Regions from separate parts of the Fructobacillus sp. ESL1117 genome, predicted to be linked through region 1. Evidence: riboswitches for the same ligand, from Rfam matches in the RefSeq annotation. Region 1 holds a riboswitch; the other holds the start of a gene.
What was found. A riboswitch is a leader RNA that binds a small molecule or an ion and turns the genes downstream of it on or off. The one in region 1 is predicted to bind lysine.
Positions count from the first base shown of each region.

Region 1 (10,322 bases):
CGGGCGTTTCAATTGGGTCAATTCGACCATAGTGTGTATAGTGAACATCTCGAACTTCGACACCGGCACGATCACGAGTCAATCCACCAGGACCAAGGGCTGACAAACGACGCTTGTGGTTCATTTCACCCAATGGGTTCGTCTGATCCATGAACTGTGACAACTGTGATGAACCGAAGAATTCCTTCACTGCTGCAACAACTGGACGAATGTTAATCAATTGCTGTGGCGTAACAGTCGCAGCATCTTGAATTGACATCCGTTCGCGAACAACTCGTTCCATTCGCGTCAAACCAATACGGAACTGATTTTGCAACAATTCCCCAACAGAACGAATGCGACGGTTTCCCAAGTGATCGATGTCATCAACTTGACCAACCCCTTCTTGCAAGTTCATGAAGTAGTTCATTCCTGCCAAGATGTCAGCTGGGCGAACATTATGCTCGTCTTCAGGCAAGTGACCGTTGCCAATCAAAAGCAAAGTCTTGTCTGGATTTTCGGGTGATTCAATCTTAATCTTTTGCAAAACCACTTCGTCTTGTAAGACAGCATCACCAGATGGTGTATAAGTAACTGTCTTAAAGTCTTCCCGATCCAAGAATGGTGCCAACTTGGCCATCACAGCCTTATCAACAAGCGTTCCCTTTTCAGCAATAATTTCACCAGAATCAGGGTCGGCCAATGTTTCAGCCAAAGTCTGGTTAAGCAAGCGCGTCTTCAATGACAACTTCTTGTTGATCTTGTAGCGACCAACTGGTGCCAAATCATAACGTTTTGGATCAAAGAAACGAGCAACCAACAAAGCACGTGATGAGTCGGCCGTCTTTGGTTCACCTGGACGCAAACGCTCGTAAATGTCCTTCAATGATTCTTCAACACGGGAATCAGACATGTTCTTGTGAACATCCTTTTCCAAAGTCATGTTCAAGGCATCGTAACCGTCTGAGAAGATATCAATAATATCCGAATCTGAACCAAAGCCAAGGGCACGAACCAATTCCGTCATCAACAACTTACGTGTCCGGTCGATACGAACGTTGGCAATTCCCTTTGCGTCTGTTTCGTATTCCAACCAAGCACCACGGTTGGGGATAACTGTTGTCCCGAAGTGTGGGCGACCATTCTTGTCAGCTTCTTGGTTGTAATAAATTCCAGGTGAGCGAACCAATTGTGAAACAATTACTCGTTCGGCACCGTTAATGATGAACGTTCCCTGTTCAGTCATCAATGGAAAGTCACCAAAGAAGACGTCTTGTGACTTGATTTCACCGGTTTCATGGTTTGTCAAACGCAACGTCACGTGCAATGGTGCTGAGTAGTTCGCATCGTGTTCACGAGCTTCATCGATGTTGTACTTTGGTTCCATCAATTGATAATCCACGTACTCCAAAGACAAGTTACCCTGGAAGTCTTCGATTGGCATGATGTCGTTAAACATCTCCTTGATTCCTTCATCTAAGAACCATTGGTAGGATGCCAGTTGTACCTCGATCAAATTTGGAAGATCCAGCACTTCTTTAATGCTGGCATATGACCGGCGGGTACGATATTTACCATAATTTACTAAATGTCCTGCCACAGTATCACCTCGTCTGTTATTCACTGTTTACTAGGGAAAATATTACAATTTGATTACAATTTGCGAAATCAAGCCCTTATTTCGGCCAATAAGGCACAAAAAAAGCAAGCCACGTTTTTGTCGCCAAGAGCGGGCATTGCCTGATATAAGGGCGTTGAGTGGACAAGAGATCACCAACTGCCATATTTATTTACAGTGTTTCTGATTACTATTGTACCCACTATCAAAGAAAAAAGCAAGACCCAAACTTGCCTCAAATCGAGTTCGCCCCTGCTTTTAAAGGTAGTGAGCGTCGCGATTAGCTCTTTCAGCATATTCTGCATGGATAATCCAATGATCAACTAAAGCCACTGTCAGCGTTCGAGTGATAGACCCCGTTCTGTTTGAAACCGGTGGACTATCATTACTTCACCAAGCTTGTTAAGGTTTTTACGAAACACCCGCTATACGAAAAGTGGCCGTTTCTGTCAATTAGCGTCAAGACCACCTTCTTTAAGGAACAGCCAGAATTGTTATTAAAAAAGTTAAATCAGCCTCAATCCGTATTTTCAATAAATCAAAAAAGATAAATATTGAAACTGATTGCTCGATAAGCTTGTCCCCAAGACAACAAAAAGAATAAGATTGGCCGCTCTCATCTTCGACCAATCTTATTCTTGAAAAATATTTTGTTGTGGACTTCCAAACCTATGTATACTTGCAGTTCACCAATTACTGACTTGCTAATCAACAAAGTTATGCACCTTAAAAGGACCAGGGAGTTTTATCGTTGCCCCAACCGGACCTTTCATCTCTCACCAATGCAGATTAAGTGAAACGACGCACGGACATCACGCGGACCGCTCTGTCTCTTGGCAAAGTCTCTCCTCTTTGCTCTAAAACAAAAGACATAGCAGTGTCACAACAGTTACATTTTACCGAGTTTTGTCCTCTTTTTTCAAGGGATTTTGGTTGTCAGGTGTTAACCTCACCCATCAAACTATGTTGAAAAAGACCATTTTGGTGGTCACTGAGATGGTATAATGTTCAATAATCCACAATATTAATTTTCACTTACCCGAAAGGACACCATGGAAAATCCCCAACCCGTGACAACCGAACGCATTTTTTACGCATACCTGAAGGTCGCCCGAGTCGCTGAGAGTACAAAAGATATTTCATTAGCCAAAATCGCTGAAGAATTAGGTGTCTCCAGACAAGCTATCTACAAAAATCATTTTCAAAATATTGAAGAACTAACGCAATCACTGCATTATTACGTTGATAATAAACCATACCAACAGTTAAAGTGTTTTGCCTTTCATGACAAAAACCGTTCTTTCAAAGAATTACTAAATTTTTTCGCTCAAAACGTTATCCCATCACTCTATGAAAAACATGAATTTCTCGGTGTTTTTTATTCAAAAGTCGCAGACCCAGCCTGGCGCCCCTACTTAAACCAACAGTACATCGACATGCTCATCCCCTACTTTGATGGTGCCAATGGTAACCAGCACGAGCTAACCTCAAAAACCCTTGCCGAGCTCACGATTAACCAAGTCATGGCTGCCATCAGCATCTGGCTTACTCAAGAAGAACCCGTTAAACCCGACATTTTTGCTAAACGTTTTATCTATCTTTTCTCAAATTCTATCCTTGATTTAGCCGAAATGAGCGACTAAGCCGTGAACTTTCACAAAAAGAGCTTCCACTTTAAAGTGGAAGCTCTTTTATTAATTAACAAACACAACTTACCCAAGCGAAGTCCGGCCGAATAACCGATTATTAATGTTCCGCCTTTGAGTCCAAATCAATTTCATCCAACGGAATCAACTTTGACTTCTTAACAATCTTATAGACAATATATGGAATCACGACAATTGGCACCGACAAATAAGTCATGCCAATCTTTTCCCAATCAAAGTGAATAAAGGAAGATGGATCTTGCAAAACAATCACCACGATTGACAAAACAATTGCTAAAACCGGACCAAATGGGAACCAGCGAGCCTTGTAAACCAACTTGTTCAAATCCTTACCCTGGCGAACATAAGCACGGCGGAAGCGCAAATGTGCTAAGGCAATGCCTAACCAAGCTATAAAACCTGACAAACCTGAGGCAGCAACCAACCAAGTGTAGGCTTCACTACCGCCCTTAATGTCTGACAAGAAAGCAAACATACCAACAAAAACCGTCAACAATAGGGATGCCCAAGGGACACCAAACTTTGACAACTTAGAAAATACCTTTGGTGCCTGGCCCTTCTTGGCCAAGGCATATAAAGTCCGGTTGGCAGCATAAGTAGCTGAATTAGCAGCTGAAATAATCGATGTCAAGATAACCGCATTCATCAATGAAGCTGCAAAGGCAATGCCAGCATTCTTAAAGACAATCGTAAATGGTGAAACTGTGATGTCATTGTTATTAGCAGCTGACAACAAATTGGGATCCTTGTAATAAACCAAAGCAGAAATCACAAAAATCGCTCCGATATAGAACAACAAGATTCGCCAAAAGACTGAGTTAATCGCCTTTGGTACTGATTTTGACGGGTCCTTTGCTTCACCGGCAGTAATTCCCACCATTTCCGTTCCCTGAAATGAAAAACCAGCAACTAAGAATACTGATAAGACCCCTTGGAAACCACCAACAAAACCATGGTTCCCAACAGACAGGTTATGCATCACATTTTGATTGGAGTGAATGACCCCAAAAATGGTCAAGACACCGACAGCCAAGAAGAAGACAATGGTCACAACCTTAATTGTTGATAACCAGAATTCTGTTTCACCAAAAGTCGAAACAGAAAAGAGATTAATCAAGAAAATCAACGCCAACACAATCGCTGAGAAAACCCAAGCCGGTACGTGGGGCAACCAAAACTGTGCAACCAAACCAACTGCTGAAACTTCCGCCGCAATGGTAATCGCCCAGTTAAACCAATAATTCCACCCGAGGGCAAAACCCATCGCTGGTTCAATAAAACGGTTTCCATATTCCGAAAACGAACCAGTAGTTGGCATATAGGTTGCCATTTCACCAAGGGAAGTCATCAGGAAGTAAACCATGACACCCATCACCAGGTAGGCAGTGATTGCCCCCATTGGCCCGGCTTGCGATACCGTTGCTCCAGAGGCCAAAAAGAGCCCCGTTCCAATTGATCCACCCAAGGCAATCATGGAGACATGACGTGTCTTCAATTCCTGCTGGATGGCATTTTGATCTTGTTCAGCCATTTGCATGACTCCTTCATATTAATTTCAAACAATAAAAAACCTGTTTTGTCACAAAACAAAACAGGCGGTAAATTCGTTCAATAATGATAGCAATGATTAGCAAAGCGCACCGTTAAAAACGACAGTCCGATGAATCTTCTTCACCGGCCCAAGGAGAATCTTTGGCCCAAAAATTTCCTTTCGGCAACAGCACCTTTCACCCTCATTCTTCGTCTTGGCCAGACTCCCCAGGGTTACTGATTTTCGTTGCGACCTCTTTGTTTGTTGTACTTACCTTAACACAACCTAAATATCACCGTCAACTGCAAAAATAGCTAACCAACTTTTAACGTGCTTTAAGTAAACTCTAGCAGCTAAACGGAAGTAGGTATAGGCCAATAAGAAAGCACCCAGCACCGTGGTAAAGGACAAATCACTGCCCACCATTTTATTACCAGCTAACACAATCCATGTCAACACAAAGACGGTTTGAATGGCTGTCTTGACCCAGTGAGCCACATGAAATCGACGAACCAGGATATTATCAAATTCAAAGAAAAACAAGGCCCACATTGCCAATGATAAATCAGGCATCGTTTGATCTAAGGTCAACCCATGATTCCAGGTCAAAAAGACCAGCGCCGACCAAATAATCATAGTGATAAAGAAAATCGTAGTCACGTTCAGCACCCACCAAGAGCCAATTTTAAAGCCCAAAGATCGAATAAAAAACGCCCAAAAAATATTGATTAACCAAATGAACCACAAGCTTCCCAACAAATTCGCAGGTCCTGCTAAAAATAAGAAATGACTAGCAATTTCTTGGGCAACAATGGCCAAAACAGTATCCATTAACTCCAAAAAACCACTATTGAAGCGCAGCATAATCGATAGAATAATAAAAAGTGCTAGAAAGCACTTTGACAAATATGGTCTCTTTTTTAATGGCGATATTAACACAAAACGGTCCTCTTCGATAACTAACATTCTTACCTAAAAGAGTTTACGTCATGTAATAAAAAAAAGCAAAGTGCAACCAACGCAATGAAGAATTATTTTTAATTAAAATAATTGATACCCATGGCTGTTCGAACCTCTTTCATGGTTTCTTCAGCCCTTTGGTTGGCTTTTTCTGAACCATCTTTCAACATGGCTAATACCTGATCCATATTTTGTGCGTACTCTAACCGACGTTCACGAATCGGTGCTAGTTCAGCTTCCATCACGTCTAATAGGTGCTTTTTGAGCTTCATATCACCTAAACCACCCGCTTGGTACTGTTCCTTTAGGTCTTGTACCCGACTTTGATCGTGGTCAAAAATATCTAAATAGGTAAAGACAACGTTTCCTTCAACATGTCCCGGATCCTCAACACGAATATGTGTTGGATCAGTATACATTGACTTGACCTTCTTAGCCAAGGTGTCTGGGTCATCAGAAAGGTAAATGCCATTATTCAAAGACTTCGACATCTTTGCATTTCCATCAATTCCTGGTAGGCGTCCTTGACCCTTTGGTGGAAAAACGCCTTCAGGCTCAACAAAGACATCTTTTTGATAAGCATTATTAAATGACCGCACTAATTCGCGCGTTTGTTCAATCATCGGTTTTTGATCATCACCAACCGGGACCTTTTTGGCCTTAAAAATCGTAATATCAGCAGCCTGGGAAACTGGATAGGTTAGGAAACCAGCGGGAATCCCTTCCCCGAAGCCCTTTTGCTGAATTTCGGTCTTGACTGTTGGATTACGCTCTAAACGTCCTAATGAAACCAAGTTCATAAAGTACATCGTTAATTCAGCTAAGCCTGGAATCTGGGACTGGACAAAAATGGTTGACTTCTTTGGGTCCAAGCCAACAGCCAAATAGTCCAAGGCAACTTCCGTCAATGATTGTCTGATTTTTTCAGGATTACGCGCATTATCCGTGAAGGCCTGGGTGTCGGCAATCATGATATAGGGGTCAAATTCCCCAGAATTTTGCATAGCCACTCGATTCTTCAATGATCCAATATAGTGACCGATATGTAGTTTTCCGGTTGGGCGATCACCAGTTAAGTAAATTTCTTTTTCCATGGCTTCTATTCTCTTTCTAGTTATTAACTCCTCTATTATAACGAAATCAAACTCGACTTGCAGGATTCTTGTTTTATTGTTATATTATGAGAAAAAGATTAGAATGTTTTCACACTAAGGGGGAATCAATATGAAATATGCTGTTGTGGGTGCAGGTGCGATGGGTCTTCGTTACGGTCTCTTATTGCAAGAAGAAGCAGGCCTCGACGTCGATTTTGTCGAGCCAACACAAGGTTCAGTCGACGTTATTAAAGCTCAAGGCGACGTAGTTTACCGATCGGTTAACCACGAAGACCGGACGCCAATTAAGGTGAATATCTATTCACCAGAAGAATACGAAAATACCCCAGATGTCTGGATTTTCTTTATGAAGCAAATGCAATTAGCAGATGCATTAAAGCGCTTGCAACCTAAGTTCCAAAAGGGGCAAACCGCTTTGGCTGCCATGAATGGCATGGGTCACATTGAAAAAATTCAAGAATACTTCGACGAAGAGCATATCATCGGTGGAACAGCTATGATTGCAACTATTTTGAACAACTTTGGCGATGTTGACTTTATTGGGGAAACAAGTTCTGTTTATGCAAACTTGACCCAAAAGCCATCCAAAGTCATGGATGAAGTGCAAAAAGATTTTCAAGCAGCCGGCTTGAACCCCTCTTATTCTGAAAACTTCATGGGAACATTGCTGACAAAGGTTACTTTCAACTCGGTAGAAAACTCAATCGCTACCATGTTCCAATCCCGGATGGGTCATTTGATCGAATACAAGGACTTCGTTTCAAAGATTGCTGCCCCACTTGTCGCAGAAGTTTATGCTGGTGCTAAGGCAGCCGGCATCGAATTGATTGAAACAGAACAGGAGATGTTGGAACAGGTCGATTACGTTTCCCGCGTTGGTAACCCACTCCACTTCCCTTCTATGTATCAAGACTTTGTGAAGGGACGTCCAACGGAAGTTGACTACATCAACGGCTACTTGGCTGATTTGGCCGAAAAGAACGGCGTACCAGCTCCTAACCAACGTTTGATTACCAACTTGGTCCATCTTGCCGAAGCAATGCGTGAATTTAACCCACCAGTTAATAAGCTTGTACAAGCAGAAAAGTAAAAAAATTATAGTCAAAAATCGCTGATAAAGACTGCTAGCGCATTGCTAAGCGAGCTTAAAAACTCCTTACATTTGCCCTGCCACATCAGCGTTTTTTCTTTGCCTTTTAAACAACAAAAAAGCCGCAACCGAAGTTGCGACTTTAATAGTAGCTCGTGAGAGAATCGAACTCTCGATTCCGCCGTGAAAGGGCAGCGTCTTAGCCACTTGACCAACGAGCCATGGTCAGTTGTTGCTTGATATCTCTATCAAACAACTATATTAGTATATCAAGGTAAGACGCTTTCGTCAACACTTAAATCAATTTTTTTGAATTTTAGTACCAACCGTACTGCAAATGATGGGCCAATGCTGCCTGTGCAGTCCCATAACGAGCAGCAATATAAGCTTTCATTGCTTGCAACTGATCTTGATAATCAGTTGAATTGCCACCATAGCGAGCGCGCAGAGTTGGAGATAATTGGCCAATTCCAAAGTAAATGCCGTTTGTAGCATTGACGTTACCACCAGATTCCTTCATGATGATTGTTTGAAGCGCCTGCTGTTCTGCTTGGTTATCATCCAAGGCATTATCTTGGACTACCTGGCTTTGCTGGCTAGAAACTGATGTCGGAGCCGCTTGCGATGCAGGTGCCTCTGAAACAACTGTCTGAGAACTAGCCGTTTGCGATGCAGGTGCCTCTGAAACAGCAACCTGTGAACTAGCCGTTTGCGATGCAGGTGCCTCTGAAACAACTGTCTGAGAACTAGCCGTCTGCGATGCAGGTGCCTCTGAAACAACTGTCTGAGAATTAGCCGTCTGCGATGCAGGTGCCTCTGAAACAGCTGTCTGAGAACTAGCCGTCTGCGATGCAGGCGCCTCTGAAACGGCTGTCTGCGAACTGGCTGACTGGGATGCAGACGTTTGAGCGCTTTGCGAACTCGTCTGACTGCCACTCTTATTGATGGACAAAGTCTGTCCAACAAAAATTTGATTGGCATCCTTGATATTATTTTCTTGGGCCAATTGATCAACACTTGAACCAAACTTCTGCGCTAAAGTCCAGAGGTTATCCCCCGCTTGAACTCGGTAAGTATTTTCGGTCATTTGTGTTGTGGCATTTTGTGATGTGGTCTTTGTATTGGCAACACCGATAATCAATTCTTGCCCTTGATAAATTTTATCAACATTTTGAATTTGATTATCCGATGCCAACTGTGCCACCGTCGTATTAAAACGAGACGCTAATGCTGATAGCGTTTCGCCACTGGCAACTGTATGCTTTTGCACCTGGTCGGCACTAACTGCATGTTGACCGGCTGCAACAGAACCAGCTAAACCAGCAGCGATTAATAATTGCTTTTTGACGTTCATATGACGCTCCTTTCTTTTTCTTGAGGCGAGAAAAAATCGATTATCTGCGCCTACTATGTCTCATGATAACCTTTTTGATGTAACAATGTTTTTAAAATTGTCATAAGAACTCATTAAGTCCAACTTTTACTGCTAAATCAGCTAGAACTCTACCCCGCTGATTTTTACTTTAAGCAACAAAAAAAGGAGTTAGCCAACAGCTAACTCCCTTTTTGATTTTAACGACCCGAACGAATTGAAGCAACATGAATACGGTTAACAGCACGCATCAAAGCGACGCGGGCCATATCCATTTCGTGTTGGTTTTTAACTTCTTGTGCATGACCCAAACGTGATTGCGCACGTTCCTTAGCACTTTCAGCACGGTTCACATCGATATTATCAGCAGTTTCTGCACTGTCGGCGATAACCGTCAACAGATTATTAGAAAACTCTGCCACGCCACCGTTAACGGCGAGTGACTTTTCTTGTTGGTCTTTTTTAACCAACATTTCGTCAATGGCCATGGCGGCCAAAATTGGTTCATGGCCGGCCATAATGCCCAGCTGTCCACCCTGTGTGTTAATCACAGCAATTTCAACTTGGTCTTGGTCGTAGACTTGGCCTTCAGGGGTCACAATCTTAACTGCGATTCCCCGTGAGTTTGTTTCTTCATCAGCCATGGATTACCCCCTTATTGGGCCATCGACTTGGCCTTATCAACCACTTGTTCGATAGCACCGACGTTACGGAAGGCATCTTCAGGCAAGTTATCATACTGACCGTTCAAGATTTCCTTAAATGAGCGAACAGTTTCTGAAACAGGAACATATTCACCCTTCACACCAGTAAAGGTTTCCGCAACTGAGAATGGTTGTGACAAGAAGAATTGGATACGACGAGCACGGTTAACAGTAACCTTCTCTTCGTCTGACAATTCATCCATACCCAAAATTGCAATAATATCTTGCAATTCACGGTAACGTTGCAAAGTCCTTTGCACTTCAGTAGCGACTTCGTAGTGTTCTT
Region 1 is NZ_CP196385.1:1,054,687-1,065,008, forward strand. Features, by position in the region: gene rpoB (DNA-directed RNA polymerase subunit beta) at 1-1,579, opposite strand, end outside; gene ACSYSH_RS04865 (HTH domain-containing protein) at 2,650-3,240, shown strand; gene ACSYSH_RS04870 (amino acid permease) at 3,344-4,795, opposite strand; lysine riboswitch at 4,890-5,061, opposite strand; gene ACSYSH_RS04875 (hypothetical protein) at 5,081-5,701, opposite strand; gene trpS (tryptophan--tRNA ligase) at 5,833-6,849, opposite strand; gene ACSYSH_RS04885 (ketopantoate reductase family protein) at 6,980-7,960, shown strand; tRNA gene ACSYSH_RS04890 (tRNA-Glu) at 8,110-8,181, opposite strand; gene ACSYSH_RS04895 (LysM peptidoglycan-binding domain-containing protein) at 8,277-9,314, opposite strand; gene ACSYSH_RS04900 (F0F1 ATP synthase subunit epsilon) at 9,533-9,976, opposite strand; gene atpD (F0F1 ATP synthase subunit beta) at 9,988-10,322, opposite strand, start outside.

Region 2 (10,322 bases), 540 kb from region 1:
TTACGGTAATTGATCGAATCCAAAACATTGGTAGTCAAAAAATTAGCCAGTTACCGTTTTACAGTTTTGTGAGGGAAATGATTATTGAAGCAGCCACTTCTTTGGTAATGATGATCATAGCTGAATTGGATTGAAAAGACTTCATCTGCGCAGAATGTAGTCAGAATTACTGACTTCGGTTTGAAACTGGAGGTGGTTTTGATTTACACTAAGGGTAGTTACAAAAGTAAAAAAAAAGAGGGGATTTGTTCAATGGAAAAGTCAATTTTGCAAGAAACAACGAAGCTCGCTAACGGTGTTGAAATGCCGGTTTTTGGTCTCGGTGTTTGGAAGTCTTCTAATAAGGAGGCCGCCGATTCCGTCCAGGTAGCAATTAAAAATGGTTACCGGCTGATTGATACAGCTAAGCAGTACGGTAACCAAGCAGGTGTTGGTTATGGGATTCAACAGGCCTTGAAGGACAACCGTTTGAATCGTAAGGACTTGTTTATTACCACCAAGGTCTTTAACGGTGACCAAGGCTATGAAAGTACTTTGAAAGTCTTTGAAGAGCAATTGAAGCAATTGCGTTTAACTTACTTGGACCTATTGTTGATTCACTGGCCGGTTGATGGCAAGTATGTCGACACTTGGCACGCTGTTGAAAAGCTTTACCGTGAAGGCAAAGTTCGTGCCATTGGAATTTCAAACTTTAACGAAGAAAAAATTCAGGAATTGTTGGAAGCCGGTACCGTGATGCCACAAGTCAACCAAATGGAATTTAACCCATTGGTTCAAGAAGAATCACTCTTCACCTATATGAACGGAATCGGGATGGCAATGGAAGCCTGGGGACCATTGGGTGGAGGTGAAGCACTCGCAAACCCAGTTGTCGAAAAGATTGCGCAAGCCCATGCCAAATCAGTTGCTCAGGTGATTTTACGTTTTGACTACCAAATGGGGGCCATCACGATTCCAAAGTCTGCCCACGAAGAGCGGATTATTGCTAATAGTCAAATTGATGACTTTGCTTTGTCACCTGATGAAATGGCTGAAATTAAGGCATTGAACCAAGAAAAGCACAGTATCTGGTACCAAAACTTTGCTTGGCATAAGGGTAGTGAAGCAACTGGCGTAAAGGACGAAGTTTCTCACTGGGACGATGTTGAAGAATATCTGAATAAGCCCGTTCAATAAGCATAACGGCTGAAGGGGGTTCAATGGAAGTTTTAAAGTATCTGGAGGCCTTGCAATATGAATCAGCCGATACTGTGATGGGATCGATTATGAGTGCAGCTAATTTCCCAGCGTTGGCTGGAATTGAAGATGCCTGTGATGTGCAATATAGCACGACCAACCAGCATGATTTACAACAGATTGCTCGTTATCAACCAATGTTTTATAACGTGGCCGAACATCGCTTGGTTAATCAAGCAGATGTTTTGCGCTTGCTAGATTTGCTCACACAAAAGCAATAACTGAGTTGCTCTGCCATTATTGGTGGGGCTTTTTTGTTCGAATTGTACCAGTGATGGGCTATCTGGGTCCAGTGCAAGAATAAAATTAAAACTAACGAGAAAAACTACCAGGGTTATCTAAACGGCCCGTTTGAACAGTTTTCGCTATTCTCAAATTTTAGCCGATTTAGCAATTAAGATTAGTTAGGTAGCCTGTTCATAACAGATAATGAAATTAAAAAGAAGTTAGTCGAAAAATATTGCGGCTAACTTCTTTTTTACTTGAAAATAGGATGTTTGGCTTTGTTAAAGCTGGTCAGAGAAATTTTGTAGGTCTGCTCGATACAGCCGTGGAACTTGACTGAGATCAGCAACAGTCTTGGCGCCCAAGAGGGTCATTAGTTCTGGTAAGGCCTGTTGCCAGTTCGTGATTTCTTTTTGTAAGGCTGAGGGGCTCTCCGTCATTAAGACTTGCAGGAAGTGACCGGCAGATGAGGTTGTTTTTGCTCCTAAAATCAGGGCGGTGACAACATCGTTAATGGTCTGTATTCCACCTGTGGCAATTAACGGTGAATTAATCGCTGCCTTTTGCCCCGCCAAGAGTGATTCAACCGTGCTGAGCCCGAAGGGACTCAGATCTAAAGTGTTCTCATTTTGCCGGTCACGGCGTTGCTCGATTTGGGCAAAATTCGTTCCATTAGCACCACCGACGTTAATGGCCGCTGGTTTGAGGGCTGAGAGCTGTTTCAGGAGGTCTGGGCCCATGCCAAAACCAACTTCCTTGATGATGACGGGTACGGACGATTTAGCAATCACGGTAGCCAAATTATCGATCCAGTAAAAGCGTCGGTCACCTTCCGCCATGGCCAATTCTTGGCCTAAATTGACATGGAGCTCGATGGCATTGGCATCAATCATGTCTATCGCCGCTTGGACGTTTTGAATGGGGTGGTCAGCGCCGAGGTTGGCAATTAAAAAGCCTTCGGGATGATTTTGCCGAACAACCCGGTAGGATTCAACTTGACTGCTATCCTTTAAGGCCACGGATTGGGAACCGACTGCCATCGCTAAGCCCGTTTTTTGGGCAACGGTGGCTAAATCAGCATTAACCTTGGTACTAGCAGAAGATCCGCCAGTCATGGCCTCAATATAAAAGGGCCAGGTAAAGTCTGCGCCGAGGATCTGAGTGGTTGTTTGAACGTCAGCGACCGCGCTGTTTTTCAGGGGTCCTGGAACCCAACGGACAGCGTCAAAGCCAGGTCCGATTACTGGGTTTTCCTGGTCTCGCCAAAACTTGGTTGCAAGCGACAGGTGTTCGTTTTTACGGTTTGAATGAGTAGTGGCCATCTTAAAAATCTTTCACAGTAACACGGAATCTTGCCAGAGTGCTGGTAAGAGAAGGTGGAGGGTGGTTCCTTGGCTAGCTTGTTGAAAACCATGTCCTTGAGTTTCATTCTCAAAGATGACAAAGCCATTGTCGCCATAGCCGGCACCAGAGACCTTACCGGCGAGGCTCCTTTGTCCTAAGAGCGTTAAAAATTGACGAAGGGCAGGGGTCAGGTAGCCGGTTGGCAAGGCCTTTTTCAAGAGGTCCTGATTGTTCTTGAGCCCTTGTAGCAAACCATGGTAATCGTGGTTTTCAATCGCGAGGGCTGCCTGAGTCACAGCTTCTTTTGATTGACGGGCAAAGTCAGTCTGCCAAAAGCCCTTGGCGAGCGCTTTTTTTGTTGAAGCGGGTTGGAAAGTGGCAACGATGCCAATTTGCCAATTTTGGGGCCAAGGAAGCGGCTTAATAGCGAGCTTCGACCAGTCGAGCTTGGAAAAATCAGCTAGGGTGAGGGTCGTTGCTTCCACTTGCTTCAGCCAGTCAGGAGCCTGATAGAAAATCACACCGGTAAAAGTAGCCGATGCTAAATCGCCAAGGGAACCTGAACCTTGAATAAAGTAGTGGGCGAAGGCTGCTTGGCGGAAAACTGCTTGTAGGCTGTCTTCTTGATTAAAGTAAGCGACCAAGCCCTTGATGATTGCGACCGAAACGGCAGCAGATGAACCCAAACCAAGCTTATTGTGGTCAACCGCCATTTGCGAGGAAATGGTCAACGATAAACCAGGTTGCTCGGTGAGTTTAAGGTCTAGGTGCTCTTGGTAGAAAAGGACCAAAGCCGCCTTGACAAAGGACCAAGCCCCCAAAAATGAGCTATTTGTTTCCTTTGTCAGTTCAGCTAAGGCAGCCCAGGTCAAAACGAGTGGTTCTGGCAGGGCGTCCGATTGAACAACCAAGGAACCCGGCATGAGGCGGTCGGTTTCTGCGACATGAATGGTTAAACCACGGTCAATAGCAGCCAAAAGAGCCGGTTGACCGGGTTCGGTGACAGCATATTCGCCGGCTAAAAAAAGTTTGCCGGGAATTTTGACGGTGGTTGTTTTCATAGTGGACGTCCTCTAGTCTTCAAAGCTAATGCCCGGACCCGGTGTTGCGATTTGGAGGCGCAACTTGCGGAATTTTTCTTGAAGCTTGTCTTTGATGGTTTCAGCCTGATTTTGGTTGGTAATGATCTTAACGTTTGGTCCGGCATCAATCGTGGCATAGGCCACGAAGCCTTCAGCCCGGAGTGCCTTAACGAAGTCCAAAACATCGAGAGTCATTTGGTTAAAGTAAGTGAAGCGCCGGTCAGTCGCCGTAATATTTAACTCATGCATGGCTAAGGCGTTTTCTTCGGCTAGTTCGCCAATTTTGTGCAAATCCTGATTGGCAATGGCTTCCTGCATGGCCGTAAATTGGACATGTGATTGTTCAACCCATTCTGAGTACTTGGGTGAAGTCATCGCCCGCAGCATGCCGTCAGAAGAAGAAACTTTTTTGACAGTTCCGGCGATTTCACAAACCACCAGGGCAATTGGTAAATCAGTTGCCGGTAATGCCTCGGCAAAAGAAGACTGGTTATCATGTCCTTCGTGCCAGACGGCAAAACCAGGGAAAAATGACCGGGTTGCTGAGCCAGACCCACGGCGCGCCAGGCGAGATAGGTCAGTTAAGGACAAATCCCAGTTTTGGTAACGAGCGACGGCGGCTGTCAAGGCTGCAAAGGATGAAGCCGAAGAGGCGAGACCCGCAGCTGTCGGAACAGTATTCTTGGAAACAACCGTGAGGGGACCAAAGTCCTCAATTTCCTCACGTAAAAAGTCGAGAAAGTTGTGGATCCGAGTTGGGTCCTGCATCATGTTGTTAATCAACAACGTATCTTCTTTACCGGCCGTAACCATGGTCTCAGTGTAAAATTCATCCAGGGTTAATGACAATGATGAGGTGGTTGGTAGGTTGAGTATCTTATCTTTTTTGCCCCAGTATTTGATGAGAGCAATATTGGTGTGCGCTTTGGCAGTAGTTGTTTTATCGGTCACAGTGCTTTCCTTGGTAAAATTTAAATTTATTAGTGGTTTATCAGTAGTTAAAAAACGGTCCGTGCTTATTTGTTTTGAAAAAACGCAGTTGAGCAAGGAGGGACCTTAATCTGATTTTTAATGGGCTGCTGACAGCGGTTGAATCCAAGTTTCCTTGGCACCAGCCCGCTTGAGAGCGGTCGCAATTTTTTGTGCATGGTCGTTATTTTTTGCCAGAGCAAACATGGCCCCACCAATGCCAGACCCGGTTAATTTGGCACCCAGTGCGTCTGCCGCTAGTGCGGCATTGACGAGGGTATCGAGCTTGGGGTGTGAAACTTGAAGGGTTTGTAGGTCCTTGTGGGCGTCGGTAAAGAGCTGGCCCAAAGTTTTGGGATCGTTATTGGCCAAAGCTTCTTTGACCAAGAAAGCTAGCTGTCCGAGATGGTTAATGGCTCCCCAGGTTGGTTCATAATTTTTCTTGAGCTGGTCCTTAACGATATTAACGGCTCGAACAGTTTGACCACGAACGCCAGTGTCTGCAAGGACAAGGGTTGCTTCCAAATTTGTCTGGAAGGAATCGATTTGTTGCTGATGAAACCAGACGGGCTCAACGGCCGAGACTGTGGCCGCATCAATGCCGGAAGGTGAACCGTGGGAAATACTTTCAGCTAAATTCGTATAAAAATTCAGTTGGTCCTGGCTCAAGCCTTGCCCGGTCCAATCAAAGAAGGCCCGGGTAATGGCAGTTGCCAGGGCGGCTGAAGCACCAAAGCCCCGCTCTTGGGGGATGAGTGATTGCACCTCTAATAAGAAGGGCTGGTCAGGTTCGACGAGGTTGGCCAGTAAGGCAACTATTAACTGGCGTAAGCCTTCTAAATCAGCACCAAGGTTGGCAATGTCAAAGGCTTGGTCACCTAAAATAACCGTTTGGCCGCTAGCAATCGCTTGCACACTGGCGGTCACTTCGAGATTTAACAGGGGGATGGCAACGGCCGGTTGTTGGTAAACAACGGCATGGTCGCCGATGAGAATGGCTTTGGCGTGTGAGTGGCCAAAGCCGGCATGATTTTTTTCCATATAAAAGACTCCAATTACTGCTAATATTGTACCGCACTGGGCTAAGTAGTGTAAAATAACTACTAGAGCAAAATGAAATTTAGGTCTAAAAAAGACAGTTTTGGGCCCAATTATGTCTTGGTCTCGAGATGAGAAAGGAGTCCTGATGAAAAAATCAGCCGCCTTTGTGATTGTCGATTTGGAAACCACTAACCCCTCCGTTGAAAAAGGAGGGCGGATTATTCAAATCGGGATGACCTTTGTAAAAAATAAAAAGATTGTCGAACACTTCGATTCATTCGTGAATCCAGGACAAACAATCGATAAAAAAATTCAACAATTAACCCATATCAGTCAAAAAGATGTGCGGGATGCACCCTTCTTTGAGGAACTTGCTCCCTCTTTGCGCGGGTTATTAAAGGATCAGGTTTTTGTTGCCCATAACGTGAACTTTGATTACCCTTATTTGAATGCCGAATTTGCCCGGGTTGGTTTGCCTGAACTGGACCTAATGGCAATCGATACTGTTCAACTAGCCCAAATTCTTTACCCAACGGCCCCAGGCTATCGCTTGTCTGATTTGACAAAGTACCTCGATTTGCCTCTTGTTCAGGCTCACCGAGCCAACGCTGATGCAGAGGCCACGGCGTATCTGATGCTCTCGCTTTGGCACAAGGCGCAGGGCCTACCTGACAAGACGAAGAAGGAACTTTTGAGTGTGGATTGGAACCTGTTGCGTCAAAGCCAGGATTTCTTGGCTATGGCCATGAAGGACCGGTCCTCGGCTCCGGAATTTTTAGCCGAACGCATAGAGAACTTGGGCCGCCAGTCCGGTCACCAAAAAGTTACCAACCGGAACAAACCGGCTGGTAACTTGCTTTATCCCAAGACGCTTTCTGATAAAGCTGCCGCTTTAGGGCCTAGTTTTGCGGTCGAAAAAGACCAGAGTCAGGTGATGGACCAGGTGCAGCGCTTTTTGCAGCAGCGGAAACGAGCGGTTTGGCAGTTAACAACACCACCAGAAGTTCGGAAAACGTTGTCGTATCTATTGCCACTCTTTTATCAAAATCGCCAACAAGCGACCTACCTACTGGCTCACGACATTACGCTCTTGAACCACCAGGAGACCATTTTAGCAGAATTGCAGGATCGGCTACCTGGAGCCAACTTGTCGATTGCAAAACTCTATGCGCCACGAGATTATCTGGACGAGAAAAAGTTTCAAAAAGTTTTGGAGGCGGCTAAAAAGCAAGGCGGTATCTTTTGGCAAGCACGAGTCCTCGTTTGGTTATCCGAAAGTGCCGACTTGGCCCTCGTGGACTTGCCAAAGGGTGTGCAAAATCAGCCTGGCTTAGCAGCCGTTCGTTCTGATGAAACTGGTCCGGCCTTTGTCAAAGCCTTTGACAAGGCGGCCCGTGCGAATGTTGTTCTTTTGACCTTTGCGGCATTTTTTGCCACTTCGGAAAATCTGGAAAGGGCAAGCCAGTACCAGGATCGGCCCGTAGCCATACTGGAAAAGCCAATTGCGCTTTTGACTGCTATTCAAGAGGGCTTTGGTCTGACGTTGCCCTTGAGCTTCTACCAAGACCAAGTAGCCCGCTTAGCTGATTTGGCTGCTAGTCTACCGAAGAAGACCCAGGGCCAGTGGAAAGTAGCCCTTCACAACTGGGAAGAGGCCAGCAACAAGATTGATGGCCAAGCGGAAGAAATTGGTCTGGTGAAAACCGGTAAGGCGGTCTTGAATCGCTTGTTGGACTTAGTTGATTTGGCAGCCGAAGCTAATTTTCACCACAAATTAACACAAGCTGATTTGACGGCTAAATTAGCCAAACTGTCTTGGTTATCGGCGCACCAGGAATATCTGGCCCATATTTCGTGGCATCTCCAAAAGGAACCGGCTGTTCAAAACTTGATTTTTGAAGTCAAGAACGACTTGCTTTACCAAAAATATTTCTTAAAGCAGGTCGACAAAGTCCTCGTTGTTTCGTCTTATTTACCGGATGATTTAGCAACGTTCCTCGCTCAGACGCCAGGAGCTCTCTTGCCTGAAAAAAGTGAATTCGAGGGGACGACGGATAACCAATTAACGACGGTGCTGACCACGAGCCGAAACGAAGACCAGCAAATTGGACAGCTGATTTTAGCCAAGGTTCAACACATAGTTCTGATTGTTGAGGATCATGCCGCTTTGAAGCATTGGTATTATAAGTTATCAGATCGGTATGGTGATGACTACGTTGTTTATGCTCAGGACCTTTCTTCTCCCCTCATTAAGGCCGTCCGGCAAAGCAGTCAAGAGGCCCGGTCGATTTTGATTGTCCTGCCAGAATATTTGTCGGCTATTTGGCAACAAAGCTTGCAAGTGCCGGCAGTGGCCGTGATTTCGCAGGCCCATCGCTGGGTTGATGTCACCACGCTCACCCCACTATTGATTGCCCTTCAAAAACAAGAAAAGTCCGTTTTACTTGCTTCTTTTAACCAGGACCAGGTTAAGGCGCTTTCGGATCGATTGGCAACTGTTAATAGTCGGTATAAACGGGTAAAGGCGAACTTTTATCAAAAAAATCTTTCATAAAACTAAGAAAAGACAGCCATTTTCGGCTGTCTTTTTTGTTAAAAAGATAATTTATTTTGTTAGGAGTGTTGACATGAGAAAAAATCTCATGTATATTAATGGCAACTTAATAAGTAATAGAGGTCGCAACCAACAAGAGTACCGAACAATGTTCGTGAAAGGGGCGGTTGCCGAAGCTGATGGGGTTAAAGCCATTTTGCTGGGCCAATAGTTAAGAGCTATTGGACTGTCGCTGCTAATGCAGCGGGGAGCTATTCAACTGTTTTTTTTGTGACTATTTTTAGACAATAATCCAAACGACAGGGATGAACCCCCGTTGTTTGGATTTTTTTATTGCCTAAGGAGGCTAACATGGTTGTCGCTAATCACCGTCCAAGTCGTTTATTGATTTCAAAGGCAGCGGTGGCCAAAAATTTGCAAGTCATGCGTGAAAGTAGTCACGCCAACTTTATTTTCATGACGGTGAAGGCCAATGCTTATGGCTTTGGTTTGTTAGAAATGAGTCAGGCTGCCGTTGAAGGCGGTGCCGATGGCCTTGCGGTGGCTGTGATGGATGAGGCAATTGCCTTACGTAAAGCCGGCTTTTGCCAACCAATCTTGGTTTTGGGCCTCACGTCTCCTGACTTTGCCCAACTAATGGCCGATTACCAAATTATTGCCACAGTTGCTGATCGTGAAACGTTGAAACGGGCCGAAGCAAATTTGCGTCTTGGCGGTCCTAAACTTCCGGTTAACTTGGCGGTTGATACGGGCATGGGACGGATTGGTTTTCGTGACCGGGAAGAATTGAGTGCAGCAATCGACGATGTACAAGATGCTGATTTCTTACTTTACCAGGGCATTATGACCCACTTTGCCACGGCTGATGCTGTTGACACAACATATTTTGAAGGTCAGTTGGCAACTTGGCACGAGCTCACTGATGGTCTGCCAATGCCACCGATGGTCCACTTGGCTAATTCGGCTGCAGCCTTATACCGGGTTGACCAGATGCCAATGGATGTCATTCGAGCAGGGACTTCGGTCTATGGTATCGAGCCCTCCGAAGGGGTGCTAAAGCCTGACAACTACCTAGAACCGGTCTTGACGCTTGAATCCGAGGTTGTGATGATTAAACAACTGCCGGCCGGTGCTTCCGTTTCCTATGGTGCTACTTATCAAACCACCAAGGATCAATGGATTGCAACTTTGCCAATCGGCTATGGTGATGGTCTACCCAGAGAAGCTGTTGGCTTTGAGGTTTTGGTTAATGGCCAAAAGGCGCCAATTGTTGGTAAGTTAGCCATGGACCAACTAATGATTGCTCTTGAAGAACCTGTCCCGGTTGGAACTAAGGTGACTTTTATTGGTAAAAATCGGGACCAGGAAAACACGCTGATTGCTTTTTCCCACTATTGTGAAATTGATCCATGGGAAATCACGATTGGCTTCCAAGACCGCTTAGCACGGTACCTGGTTGATTAAACCTCTAGGCTTCACCTAATAATATTTTGATTGAAAAAAGAAAAGAAGGAAAGATTCTTATGTCAAACCACTTGCAAGTAAATGACCAAGACCAGCTCATCATTGGTGGCGTGTTAGCCACTGATTTGGCCAAGGAATATCAAACGCCATTGTACGTTTATGACGTATTGACCATGCGTAAGCAGATGCGCGCCTTTAAGAAGGCCTTTGACCAAGCTGATCAAAAAGGAGCCGTTGCCTACGCTTCAAAAGCATTTGCTTGTCAGGCAATGTATCAGGTGGTTGCTGAAGAAGGTCTGCACCTAGACCTGGTTTCCGCCGGTGAAATTTTTACAGCGGTGGCTGCGGGTTTTCCGATGGACAATGTTTCCTATAACGGGAATAACAAGTCACTTTCTGACTTAACC
Region 2 is NZ_CP196385.1:156,396-166,717, forward strand. Features, by position in the region: gene ACSYSH_RS00780 (aldo/keto reductase) at 253-1,176, shown strand; gene ACSYSH_RS00785 (hypothetical protein) at 1,200-1,457, shown strand; gene fni (type 2 isopentenyl-diphosphate Delta-isomerase) at 1,743-2,783, opposite strand; gene ACSYSH_RS00795 (phosphomevalonate kinase) at 2,796-3,866, opposite strand; gene mvaD (diphosphomevalonate decarboxylase) at 3,879-4,838, opposite strand; gene mvk (mevalonate kinase) at 4,956-5,897, opposite strand; gene ACSYSH_RS00810 (exonuclease domain-containing protein) at 6,043-8,451, shown strand; lysine riboswitch at 8,561-8,713, shown strand; gene alr (alanine racemase) at 8,803-9,915, shown strand; gene lysA (diaminopimelate decarboxylase) at 9,975-10,322, shown strand, end outside.
Region 2: it holds a riboswitch for lysine, as region 1 does, so the genes downstream of both, alr (alanine racemase) here and ACSYSH_RS04870 (amino acid permease) in region 1, are expected to answer to the same signal.